DNA from 2 places in the Rhizobium sp. NZLR1 genome. Region 1 is predicted to be linked to the other one. Evidence: predicted binding sites of a transcription regulator. Region 1 holds the regulator's gene; the other holds the start of a gene.
What was found. Region 1 encodes PhoB, which activates phosphate uptake and scavenging genes when phosphate is short. Its sites were predicted from a motif close to TGTCATNNANCTGTCAT; they were not measured.
Positions count from the first base shown of each region.

Region 1 (6,048 bases):
CTCACCGGCACGATCATCGGCCTGGCGCATGCGCTCGGCGAAACCGCGCCGCTGCTGCTGATCGGCATGGTCGCCTTCGTCGCCAACGCGCCGACGACGCCGCTCGATCCCTCGACGGCTCTGCCCGTGCAGGTCTATATGTGGGCCAACGAGGCCGAACGTGCCTTCGTCGAGCGGACTTCGGGTGCCATCATCGTCCTGCTCCTGTTCCTGATCGTCATGAACATGGGCGCCATCCTCTTGCGTCGTCGCTTCGAGCGCCGCTGGTAAACGGAGTTACACATCATGAACATGTTGACGGAAGCTGCAGTTGAAAAAGCGCTGGATCAGAAGATGAGCAACGTCCCTTATAAGATGATCGGCAAGGATGTCTCGGTTTACTATGGCGAGAAGCGCGCGCTTTTCGATGTGAACCTGAACATCCGCGAAAACACCGTAACCGCGCTGATCGGCCCGTCCGGCTGCGGCAAGTCGACCTTCCTGCGGAGCCTAAACCGCATGAACGACACGATCGACGGCTGCCGGGTCACCGGCAAGATCACGCTTGATACCGACGATATCTATGATCCCGATATCGACGTCGTCGAACTTCGCGCCCGCGTCGGCATGGTCTTCCAGAAGCCGAACCCGTTCCCGAAGACGATCTATGAAAACGTCTCCTACGGCCCGCGCATCCATGGCCTTGCCAAGTCGAAGGCCGATCTCGACCAGATCGTCGAGACCAGCCTGCAGCGCGCCGGCCTCTGGAACGAGGTCAAGGACCGCGTGCATGAATCCGGCACCGGCCTGTCCGGCGGTCAGCAGCAGCGCCTCTGCATTGCCCGCGCCGTCGCCGTCAGCCCTGAAGTCATCCTGATGGACGAGCCCTGCTCGGCGCTCGACCCGATCGCCACCGCCAAGGTCGAGGAACTGATCCACGAACTGCGCGAGAACTACACGATCGTCATCGTCACCCACTCCATGCAGCAGGCCGCGCGCGTCTCGCAGCGCACCGCCATGTTCCACCTCGGCAATCTCGTCGAGGAGAACGACACCGACAAGATGTTCACCAATCCCGACGATCCGCGCACCCAGGACTACATCATGGGTCGCTTCGGTTGATTTTGGCGACACCAAGCCTTCCCGTTATTCGAGGATAAAGCCCCATGGCATCGACACATATTTTTTCTGCCTATGATGATGATCTGAAGTTCCTGTCCAGGCGGATTTCCGAAATGGGCGGCCTGGCCGAGCAGATGGTCAGCGAGGCCGTCCGGGCGCTCGTCAACGGCGATACCGCGCTGGCGCAGAAGGTCATCTCCGACGATGTGATCCTCGATCACGCCGAGCGAGAAATCGGCGACAAGGCGATCGTTACCATCGCCCGCCGTCAACCGATGGCCTCGGACCTGCGCGAAATCATGGGTTCGATCCGCATCGCCGCCGATCTCGAACGCGTCGGCGACCTCGGCAAGAACACCGCCAAGCGCGTCATCGCCGTGCAGAGCACCGGCGTTCCGCGCAAGCTCGCCCGCGGTCTCGAGCATCTGTCCGAGCTGGCGCTCGTCCAGCTCAAGGAAGTGCTCGACGTCTACACGACGCGCTCTGCCGACAAGGCCAATGCGATCCGTGAACGCGACAACGAGATCGACGCGATGTACACCTCGTTGTTCCGCGAGCTGCTGACCTACATGATGGAAGATCCGCGCAACATCACCAGCTGCACGCATCTGCTCTTCTGCGCCAAGAACATCGAGCGCATCGGCGACCACGCCACCAACATCGCCGAGACGATCTATTACATGGCGACCGGCGCACAGCCGGAAGGTGACCGTCCGAAAGACGACAGCGCCAACACCGTCGGCGCGGTCACGGAATAAAGCCCATACTAGCCGTTGCGTGCGCGCCCATCCGGGCGCGCAAAGAGGTCGCAGCCACCTTTCTGAATTTGCGCAGGATGCATTGCTTAAATCACCCCGGTTTAAGGAACATGCGCGAGGAGACCGACAGGCATGATCCCGAGAGTTGCAGTTGTTGAAGACGAGGAAGCCTTGAGCGTGCTTCTTCGCTACAATCTCGAAGCGGAAGGCTTCGAGGTCGATACTATCCTTCGTGGCGACGAAGCCGAAATCAGGCTTCAGGAGCGCACGCCCGACCTGCTCATCCTCGATTGGATGCTGCCCGGCGTCTCCGGCATCGAACTCTGCCGGCGCCTGCGCATGCGGCCGGAAACCGAACGTCTGCCGATCATCATGCTGACGGCGCGCGGCGAAGAGAGCGAGCGCGTCCGCGGACTGTCGACCGGGGCCGACGATTACGTCGTCAAGCCGTTCTCGACCCCGGAGCTCGTTGCCCGCGTCAAGGCGATGCTACGCCGCGCCCGTCCCGAGGTGCTGTCGACGGTGCTGAAATGCGGCGATATCGAACTCGACCGCGAAACCCATCGCGTCCATCGCAAAAGCCGCGAAGTCCGCCTCGGCCCCACCGAATTCCGCCTGCTGGAATTCCTGATGTCGTCGCCGAGCCGAGTCTTCTCCCGCTCGCAGCTCCTCGACGGCGTCTGGGGCCACGATATCTATGTCGACGAACGCACCGTCGACGTCCATGTCGGCCGCCTGCGCAAGGCGCTGAACTTCTCCAACATGCAAGACGTCATCCGCACCGTCCGCGGCGCCGGCTATTCGATGGAAGCCTGAGGGGTTTCCGATAAAGTCGAGCAAGCTCTGCCCCTCACCCTAACCCGACCGGGGTCGAGCCACTCGTCTCGACCCCGGTCGGTGCCGGCAGGCGGATGAGCGACTATCTGGGCTGTCAAGTTGCATGTTCGAATTCTCTTCGCGCATCTCGTGCTTTTGCATTGAGAATGACCAGGAGTTTTCGGGCGAGCGCGATGCGGATGACCATTTTCGGTTTGCCCTGGCTTTGCAACCTTTGCTGGAATGCCGCCAGATGCGGATTGTGTCGGGCTGCGATGGCGCCAACCAGGAACAGAATGGCGCGTGGTCCGGAGCGCCCGCCGCGCACCGGCCGATGTCCGCTGCGTTTGCCGCTGTCGTTGGCAATCGGCGCAAGGCCGGCCAGCTTGGCGATCGCCTTGTTGGAGATCCGGCCGATCTCAGGCAATTCGGCCATCAGCCGGGCAACGGTACGGTTGGCCACGCCCTTGATCGAGCGAAAGGCCTGGTTGAGGCAGGCCCAGAGCGGATCGTCATCGATCATCGAGGCAATCTCGCCTTCGAGGGTGCGGCTCTGGCGCACCAGAAGCGCGATCACCTCGTTGAGGCTTGCCACGCTCTGATGATCGCGGGCCGCACTGCGGCGCTGCCTCTGGACGGTCAGGTCACTCGTGACCTGGGACAGCCGCGCCATCAGCGCCGACAGCCGCATCTGCGCGGCTTTCGGCGGCGGCAGGGCAGCCAGCCGCTTGGTTTCGGCATAATGGGCGATCATCGCCGCATCGATGCGGTCGGTCTTTTCCAGAAAGCCCATGGCTTCGGCAAACCGGCGCACATGGCGCGGATTAGCCAAGGCGCAGGCGATCCCCATCTCCCACAACAACAGGAAGGCCGTCCGCTCGTAACCGCCGGAAGCCTCCATGACGACGAGCTCGACATTCTCGGCCCGGCAAAGATCGGCCAGCGCGCCGATGCCGGTGGCGTCATTGCTGAAACGCTCAAACGTCCCGGACGGGCGGATAGACGCATCCAGCCAGTCCTTCGAAACATCCACTCCACATATAACTCTGTTCACGGTAACCTGCCTTGTGCGTGCGATTGGAACCAAGCGACTATTCGGTCGTACGTGACGATGACGAAGATCCCAGGCTCATCCACGGTTGTAACCAGAGGGGGAACGGGCGACTTCGTCACGCCTCTGGCCGGGTGGCCACCCGGCCAGAGGCTCAATCGCTTCCATCGCACAAAATCTCTAACGTGCAGATACAAGGGGCAGCCACACCCAACGTACTCACATAAAAAAACGGGCCTTCCAGCCCGTTTTTGCATGTCGACAATGTCACCCGTTCAGCTCGCCCGCGCTGCCGCCCGGCGGCGTTCGTTGACGGGCTGGTAGGCGAGTTTCTGGTGATAGCCGCAATAGGGTGAATTGTCGGGGGACTCGCAGCCGCAGAAGTGGAAGTCATCCTTCAGCGGATCGCCGACCGGCCACTTGCAAGTGCGTTCGGTCAGTTCCGTCAGGCCGAGGCGGCGGGAGATCGGCACGACCACGTTGCCTTTCGGCACGTATTCCATTTCCTCGACCGTTTCGATCTCGATCTCTTCCTTCAGCATCGTTGCGCCCTGCTGGCGGGTAACGGTGCGGGTGGTGATCCGAGAGGCGAAGTTCGGCGCGCGCGGCGCCGATGTATTGCGTTTCGGCGTTCGGGCCGTGGCGGCCGTGCCGCCGGCCTTGGCGCGGCCCGGAAGGCTCAGGCGGTGCACCTTGCCGATTACAGCGTTTCTGCTGACACCGCCAAGTTGCGCCGCGATCTGGCTGGCGCTCAGTCCTTCGGCCCAAAGCTTCTTGAGTTTCTCGACCCGCTCGTCTGTCCAGTTCATGCCCTGTCTCCACCTTCTGCGTTGGTGATGGCAGAATCCCTCACCGTTGCCTCGGAAGCTCCGAAACAAGAAACGCTTGATCAATTTTGGTGACTAGTTCCGCCGCATGCAGTCTAGTAATTGAACTTTAACCTAGTGTGAGCGTGACTCCGTGACAAGAGTCGCATGAATCCGGATGAATCGAATTCGGAGTTTTCCCCAACTTGCTGCCCCAGCGTGTCATTTCTGCAATAAAGCCTGTTGAAGGTCGAAAACACCGCTGTACAACCTTGCTGCATGCGCTAAGGGCGCAGTTTTGTTGACATTGCAGCGCGAAAAGGAAATAGTACCGCTGGCCGCCGCAAGGCGGCATTTTTAATTTTTCGGGCCTGGTTTTCTTAGCCGGAGTCCGTTGCTTGATAACTCTGATCGGGAGACCGCGCCATGGCTGAAGCCGCGCCGCTTTATGACACCTACTCTCGTGCCCCGCTGCGGTTCGAGCGAGGCGAGGGCGTGTGGCTGATCACCGAAAGCGGCGAACGTTATCTCGATTTCGGCGCCGGTGTTGCCGTCACCTCGGTCGGCCACGGCAATCCGCATGTGGTCGGCGCGCTGAAGGAGCAGGCCGACAAGGTCTGGCACCTCTCCAACATCTATGAGATCCCCGGCCAGGAGCGTTTGGCCAAACGGCTGACCGACGCCACCTTCGCCGACAAGGTGTTCTTCACCAATTCGGGTGCTGAAGCGCTCGAATGCGCGATCAAGACGGCGCGCCGTTATCAGTTTTCCAACGGCCATCCCGAGCGCTTCCATATCATCACCTTCGAGGGCGCCTTCCATGGGCGGACGCTCGCGACAATCGCCGCCGGTGGCCAGGAGAAATATCTCGAAGGCTTCGGCCCCAAGGCGCCGGGTTTCGATCAGGTGGCGTTCGGCGACATCGAAGCGGTCCGCGCCGCGATCACCGATGCGACGGCGGCAATCCTCATCGAGCCGGTGCAGGGCGAGGGCGGCGTGCGTCCTGCCACCCCCGAATTCATGAAGGCGCTTCGCCAGATTTGCGACGAAAACGGCCTGCTGTTGATCCTCGACGAGGTCCAGACCGGCGTTGGCCGCACCGGCAGGTTCTTTGCCCATGAATGGTCGGGCGTCACGCCCGACATCATGGCGGTTGCCAAGGGCATCGGCGGTGGTTTCCCGCTCGGCGCCTGCCTTGCTACTTCAGAGGCCGCCTCCGGCATGAAGGCCGGCACGCATGGCTCGACCTATGGCGGCAATCCGCTCGCCATGGCCGTCGGCAGCGCCGTGCTCGACATCATCCTCGCCGATGGCTTCCTCCAGCAGGTGCGCGACGTAGCACTCGTCTTCCGCCAGGGCCTCGCCTCGCTGAAGGATCGCTATCCCGATGTGATCGAGGATATCAGAGGCGAGGGGCTGTTGCTCGGCATCAAGGCTGCTATTCCCTCGGCCGAATTGCTGCAGGCGATCCGCGCCGCCCATCTGCTCGGCATACCCGCCGGCGATAACGTCATCC
Region 1 covers NZ_CP071632.1:553,723-559,770, forward strand. The annotation lists gene pstA (phosphate ABC transporter permease PstA) at 1-270, shown strand, start outside; gene pstB (phosphate ABC transporter ATP-binding protein PstB) at 286-1,101, shown strand; gene phoU (phosphate signaling complex protein PhoU) at 1,146-1,859, shown strand; gene phoB (phosphate regulon transcriptional regulator PhoB) at 1,992-2,675, shown strand; gene J3O30_RS02790 (IS110 family transposase) at 2,791-3,729, opposite strand; gene J3O30_RS02795 (GcrA family cell cycle regulator) at 4,002-4,535, opposite strand; gene J3O30_RS02800 (aspartate aminotransferase family protein) at 4,959-6,048, shown strand, end outside.

Region 2 (6,048 bases), 2.0 Mb from region 1:
CGGCGGTATCGATATCCGTAATGTCGGAAAGATCGACCGTCAGGTCACCGGCCTTCTGGTGCAGCAGCTTCTCGAAGTCACGCAGCACGAAATGCACATAGGCACTACGCCAGCTGCCTCTGAGACGCACATGCTGCCCCGAGCCATCGGACTGGTCGTCCACGTCAAGTGAGGCAACGTTGCGATTCTCGGCGTTCAAGATACTTATGTCTTTCAAGGCTCACGGCGACATTACCGACTCGGCGGATCGTTCGCCGCCCGGCGCGTCAATATACAGAAGCAACGTGCGAATTCCATGCTCACAGGACAGCAATAATGCCGCGCACCCTCGATATCCAGATGAATTCATTTCCGATTGCCGGGACCTTCACCATCTCGCGCGGCGCAAAGACCGAGGCCGAGGTGATTACCTGCACGCTCTCCGAAGACGGTGTACAGGGGCTTGGCGAATGCGTGCCCTATCGCCGCTACGGTGAGACCATGGAGAGCGTTTTTGCCCAGATCGAGGCGGCGCGTCCGCTGATCGAGGCCGGGATCTCCCGCCGCGACCTCTTGTCCGCCATGCCGCCGGGCGCTGCCCGCAACGCCGTCGATTGCGCCCTCTGGGACCTGGAAGCGAAACAAACGGGTGAAAGCGTCGCGGCCCGTCTCGGCCTTGCCGATCTGAAGCCGCTCACCACCGCTTACACCATCTCGCTCGGTGAGCCGGAGGTGATGGCCGCAAAGGCTCGCGAACATGCAGGCCGCGCGCTGCTCAAGGTCAAGGTCGGAACCGGCGACGATGAAAGCCGTATCCGCGCCGTCCGCGCGGCCGCACCCGATGCCGCCATCATCCTTGACGCCAATGAAGGCTGGCCGGAAGCCGTGCTCGAACGACATCTCAACATCGCGGCGCAAGCGGGTGTGGCTCTCGTCGAGCAGCCGCTGCCGGCCGGCCGCGACGCTCTGCTTGCCGAAATCCGTCGCCCGCTTCTCGTCTGCGCCGACGAAAGTGTCCACCACACCGGCGATCTCGCAAGCCTTGCAGACCGCTATGATGCGATTAACATCAAGCTCGACAAGACGGGAGGCCTGACGGAGGCCCTGGCGATGAAGGTCGAGGCAGAACGGCTCGGTTTCAGCATCATGATCGGCTGCATGGTCGGCACCTCGCTTGCCATGGCGCCGGCCGTGCTGCTCGCCCAGAATGCCGATTTCGTCGATCTCGACGGTCCGCTGCTGCTTGCCCGCGATCGCGAACCCGGCCTGCGCTACGCCGCTTCCCTGGTCTTTCCGCCTGAAAGCACGCTTTGGGGCTGAAGGTAGTAAGCTGAGATGACGAGGCCGAGACCGGAGAACGCGACGAGCGCCATGACGTAATAGCTGACGACGCCGAGCCAGGCATAGAGATAACCCGACGCCAGCGTCATCAGCGCCATTGCCATGCCGACATAGAAGAAGTAGGCGCCTTGCGCCGAGGATTCCTGCGTCTCCTGCACCGTCGCCATGATCCGCCGCTGCACCCCGGTATGCACGAAGGCATAGGTGAAGCCGTGGAAACATTGCAGCAGGAAAAAACCGGCAAAGCCGGTATTCATCGGAAACAGTATCCAGCGGCAGACGCTGACCGCGCAGCCGAAGCGGATCAGGGTCCAGGCGTCGAAGCGCCGGTTGAGACGCTTCGACAGGAAGAACACCGTCACTTCGGAAGCGACGCCGACGCTCCAGAGCAGGCCGACCTCAGTGCCGGAAAAGCCGAGATGATGCCAGTAGATCGATGAAAAGGCGTTGAGCACCGCATGGCTCGACTGCTGAATGGCGACACCGATCAGCAGCAGCAGCAAGTGCGGCTCGCGCAACCCGCTGCCGGTGGCGGCCGGAATGTTGATCGGCTGGCCACGCCGACGCGTCGGCCCGATGCGCGGGCAGAAGATCGCCATGACCACGGTCATGGCAAAGCCGAACACCATGATATCAAGCACCATCCCGCCGCCCCACCGGCTGATTAGCTGGCCACCGACCAGCGTCGAGACGATGAAGGCAATCGAACCCCAGACGCGCATCGACCCGTAATCGAGGCCCCAGCGGCGCACGCCCGAGATGACGATCGATTCGACGACGGGCACATAGGGCGCGAAAGTGGCGCCCTGCAGTGCATAGACGATCGTCACCGGCCAGAAGGTCGTCGTCCAGAAGAGCGCGATCGCCGTCAGCAGCGACAGGCTGCCCGACCAGAGCAGCACGTCGGCGCGCTCCTTCAAACGGTCGGCGATCATGGCGACAACAGGCGCCACCAACACGCGAACCACCATCGGTATGGCAAGGATAACGCCGATCTCGTGGTCGCTGAAGCTGTGGGTTGCGAGCCACATCGGAAAGAACGGCAGAACGATGCCGTTGACGAGCAATGGCGCGCAATAGGAAAGCGCGCTGAGCAGCCGGAAGCGCGGAGGCGCTCCCTCACTCGGGGAATGTTGAGCGGGAATCATCGGTGGACCTGAAGGAAACTGATCGTTGTCCTAACACACCACCCTGGAGGCGACCATTGCGAGAAATAGCCCTACTGAAACGTTTTAGAAAATAAATAGTGCCTGTCGCCTGACGGTAACGGCTAAACTCCTGGAGCGCGCGGCGCTGATACGCCGGCCCCAAAAATCAGACGGCCCTCAAATCAGGCGCCCCCCAAATCACGCGGCCTGCGGGGCGAACTCGCCCTGGTCATGCATTTCGCTGGCGGCAAGCGCCGGCACACTGCTGGCAAGCGCCCGCCAGGTGATCAGTTCGAACGTGCCGTCGTCGTGCTCGGCCACCGCCGTGCAGCTTTCCACCCAATCGCCCGTATTGATGTAGCGGATGCCGTCCATGTCCTGGATGATGGCATGATGGATGTGTCCGCAGATCACGCCGTCGGCGCCGCTTTTGCGGGCTTCCTCTGTCACGACGCGCTCGAACTCACCGATGAAGTTGACGGCATGCTTGACCTGCAGCTTCGCCCAGGCCGAGAACGACCAGTAAGGCATGCCGAGGCGTCGGCGCACTGCCGCCAGGAGGATGTTGATGCGGATCGCAGTATCGTAGGCCCAGTCGCCGAGATAGGCGAGCAGGCGTGCGTTGCGGACGACCACATCGAACTCGTCGCCGTGCAAAATCAGGTATTTTTTGCCGTCGGCGCCATCATGCATCATGCGGTCGACGACCTCGATGCCGCCGAAATGCATTCCCGGGAAGTCGCGCAGGAATTCGTCGTGATTGCCGGGGATATAGACGACGCGTGTGCCCTTGCGGGCCTTGCGCAGCAGCTTCTGGACGACATCGTTGCAGACCTGCGGCCAGTACCAGCTGCGCTTCAGGCGCCAGCCGTCGACGATGTCGCCGACGAGCACGATCGTATCGGCCTCGTGGTGGCGCAGGAAATCCAAAAGGAAATCGGCCTTCGCGGCCTTCGAGCCGAGATGGACATCGGAAATGAAGAGCGTTCGGAAATGTCTGGGTTCCATCATGTCTATCACGAGCTGTCGCTCATGCCCCATCTTTCATCTAGCCTTCCAAAACCAGACTCGTGTTTCAGGAAGATGACAGACTGGGGAAAAGCCCTGCGCGCCGGCAATATTGCCCTCTCCATCGAGCGCGTTCATGATGAAGGCGACTCATATCCGACAATGCGGGATGGCTGATGCGTCTCTTTCTCGTTCGCCACGGCGAATCTCTCGGCAACCTCAATGAACAGGCCTATCGGCAATTCGGCGATCACAATGTGCCGCTGACCGAGTGGGGTCACCGCCAGGCGGTGGAAGCCGGCGGCGCGATCGCCTCCTATTTGAAGACACTGCCGGGCGCGGATTTCCGCAAGCTGCAAATCTGGTACTCGCCATTCCTCAGAACACGGCAAAGTAAGGATGCCTTGCTTACAGCCCTGCCGGAAAGCTATGTCGGCGAAATCCGGGAGGATTACCTGCTGCGCGAGCAGGATTTCGGTCTGTTCACCGAAATCTATGACCATGCCGAACAGAAGCAGAAATTTCCCGAGGAATTCGAAAAATGGGCGAGACTGCGCAGCAACAGCGGCAAGTTCTACGCGCGGCCGCCAGATGGCGAGAGCCGGGCGGATGTGGCCCAGCGTGTCCGCCTTTTCCTTCAGACCGTCATGCGCGACGCTGAAAATAGCAGCCACAACGTCGTGATCGTCGGCCATGGCGTCACCAACCGGGCGGTCGAAATGAATTTTCTGCACCGCCCCGTCGAATGGTTCGAGCGTTCCGACAATCCTGGAAATGCCGATATCACGTTGATCGAGGGGACGCGCTCGCAAGGATACGTGTCGACCCTGCTGCACCAGGCGGCCGACCGGCAGCCGGGACAGGAAAGTGAACTGTGCGATGCCTATGGCGCCGACGTGACGATCACGCCGAAGCCCGGTGGATAGGTTTTCTGGCGGATTACACAAGGCAACCCGCCAACTCCTCACCTCAGGTTATTCGTCGCCTCGGGTGAACCTTCACCTCGGGTGACTGGTCACCCTATGTCGGCGACGTCACCGTTGCCGGTTCCTGCCCGGCCGGTGCCTCCTCGTTCACAGTCTCCGGCCGCTTCATCCTCAAGAGACGCAGCACGAAGACGAAGAAGACGGGAACGAAGAAGATCGCCAGCACCGTCGCCGAGACCATGCCGCCCAGCACGCCGGTGCCGATCGCATTCTGGCTGGCCGCACTTGGGCCGGTGGCGATTGCCAGCGGCACCACGCCCAATGTAATGGCGAGCGAGGTCATGATGATCGGCCGGAAGCGCAGCCGAGCGCCTTCGATCGCGGCATCCATCAGCGATTTTCCCTCGGCAAAGCCGTCCTTGGCGAATTCGACGATCAGGATGGCGTTCTTCGCCGACAGACCGATGATCGCGATCAGGCCGACCTTGAAGTAGATGTCGTTGGACATGTCGCGGCTCATTACCGCGAGCACGCAGCCGATGACCCCAAGCGGCACGACCAGCATCACCGACAACGGGATCGACCAGCTCTCGTATAGCCCCGATAGCAGCAGGAAGACGAAAAGGATGCTGAGACCGAACAGGAACGGCGCCTGCGATCCCGATTTGAGCTCCTCCAGCGACTGGCCGGTCCATTCGAAGCCGAAGCCGTCGGGAAGCTCGGAGGCCAGCCGTTCCATTTCGGTAATCGCCGCGCCCGATGAATATCCCGGCGCCGGAGCGCCCGAAATGCGAACAGAGGGATAGCCGTTGTAACCGACGATCTGCGCCGGCCCCTTCTGCCACTCGGCGACCGCGAAGGATGAGAGCGGCACCATGCCGCCGCTCGCATTGCGGACGTTGAGTTTCATCAGGTCTTCGGCCTGAAGCCTGCTCTTGTCCTGTGCCTGCACGATGACGCGCTGCATGCGGCCGGAATTCGGGAAGTCGTTGACGTAGCTCGAACCGAGATTGGCGGTGATCGTGCTGTTGATGTCGGCGAAGGCGACGCCGAAGGTATTGGCCTTTTCGCGATCGATGACGAGCACCAGCTGAGCCGAATCAGGCATGCCCTCCGGCCGGATACCGGCGATGATGGGGTTCTCAGATGCCTTGCCGAGCAGCATTCCTGCCGCCTCGGTCAGTGCCGCCTGGCCCTTTGCCCCGCGATCCTGAAGGCGGAAGGTGAAACCGTTGGTCGTGCCGAAGCCTTCGATCGGCGGCGGCGACAATGCGAAGGAAGTCGCATCCTTCAACGCAAACAGCTGCATATTGACGCGGTTGGAGATCTCCTGCACCGAATTGCCCGCGCCACGCTCGGCCCAGTCCTTCAGGGTAACGAACACCAGGGCGGCATTCGGCCCCTGCCCCGAAAAGCTGAAGCCCTGGATCGCCACGACGTTGGCAACCGCCGGCTCCTTCTTGAAGATCGCCTCGATGCTTTCGAGCGAGGCGACCGTGCGGTTACGGCTCGCCTCGGGCGGCCCCTGCACGTCGACGATCAGGAAGCCCTGGTCCTCGTCCGGCACGAAACTGCTCGGCAGGTTGACGAAGAGATAGCCGAGACCGACGACGACCGCGACATAGACCGCCATGACCCGCCAGGAG
Region 2 covers NZ_CP071632.1:2,527,244-2,533,291, forward strand. The annotation lists gene J3O30_RS12610 (MlaE family lipid ABC transporter permease subunit) at 1-217, opposite strand, end outside; gene dgcA (N-acetyl-D-Glu racemase DgcA) at 316-1,299, shown strand; gene J3O30_RS12620 (MFS transporter) at 1,251-2,468, opposite strand; gene J3O30_RS12625 (UDP-2,3-diacylglucosamine diphosphatase) at 2,667-3,509, opposite strand; gene J3O30_RS12630 (phosphoglycerate mutase family protein) at 3,653-4,402, shown strand; gene J3O30_RS12635 (efflux RND transporter permease subunit) at 4,497-6,048, opposite strand, start outside.
Region 2: a site for PhoB is predicted at 3,541-3,557, ahead of J3O30_RS12625 (UDP-2,3-diacylglucosamine diphosphatase). Genes of this name have one in related genera too.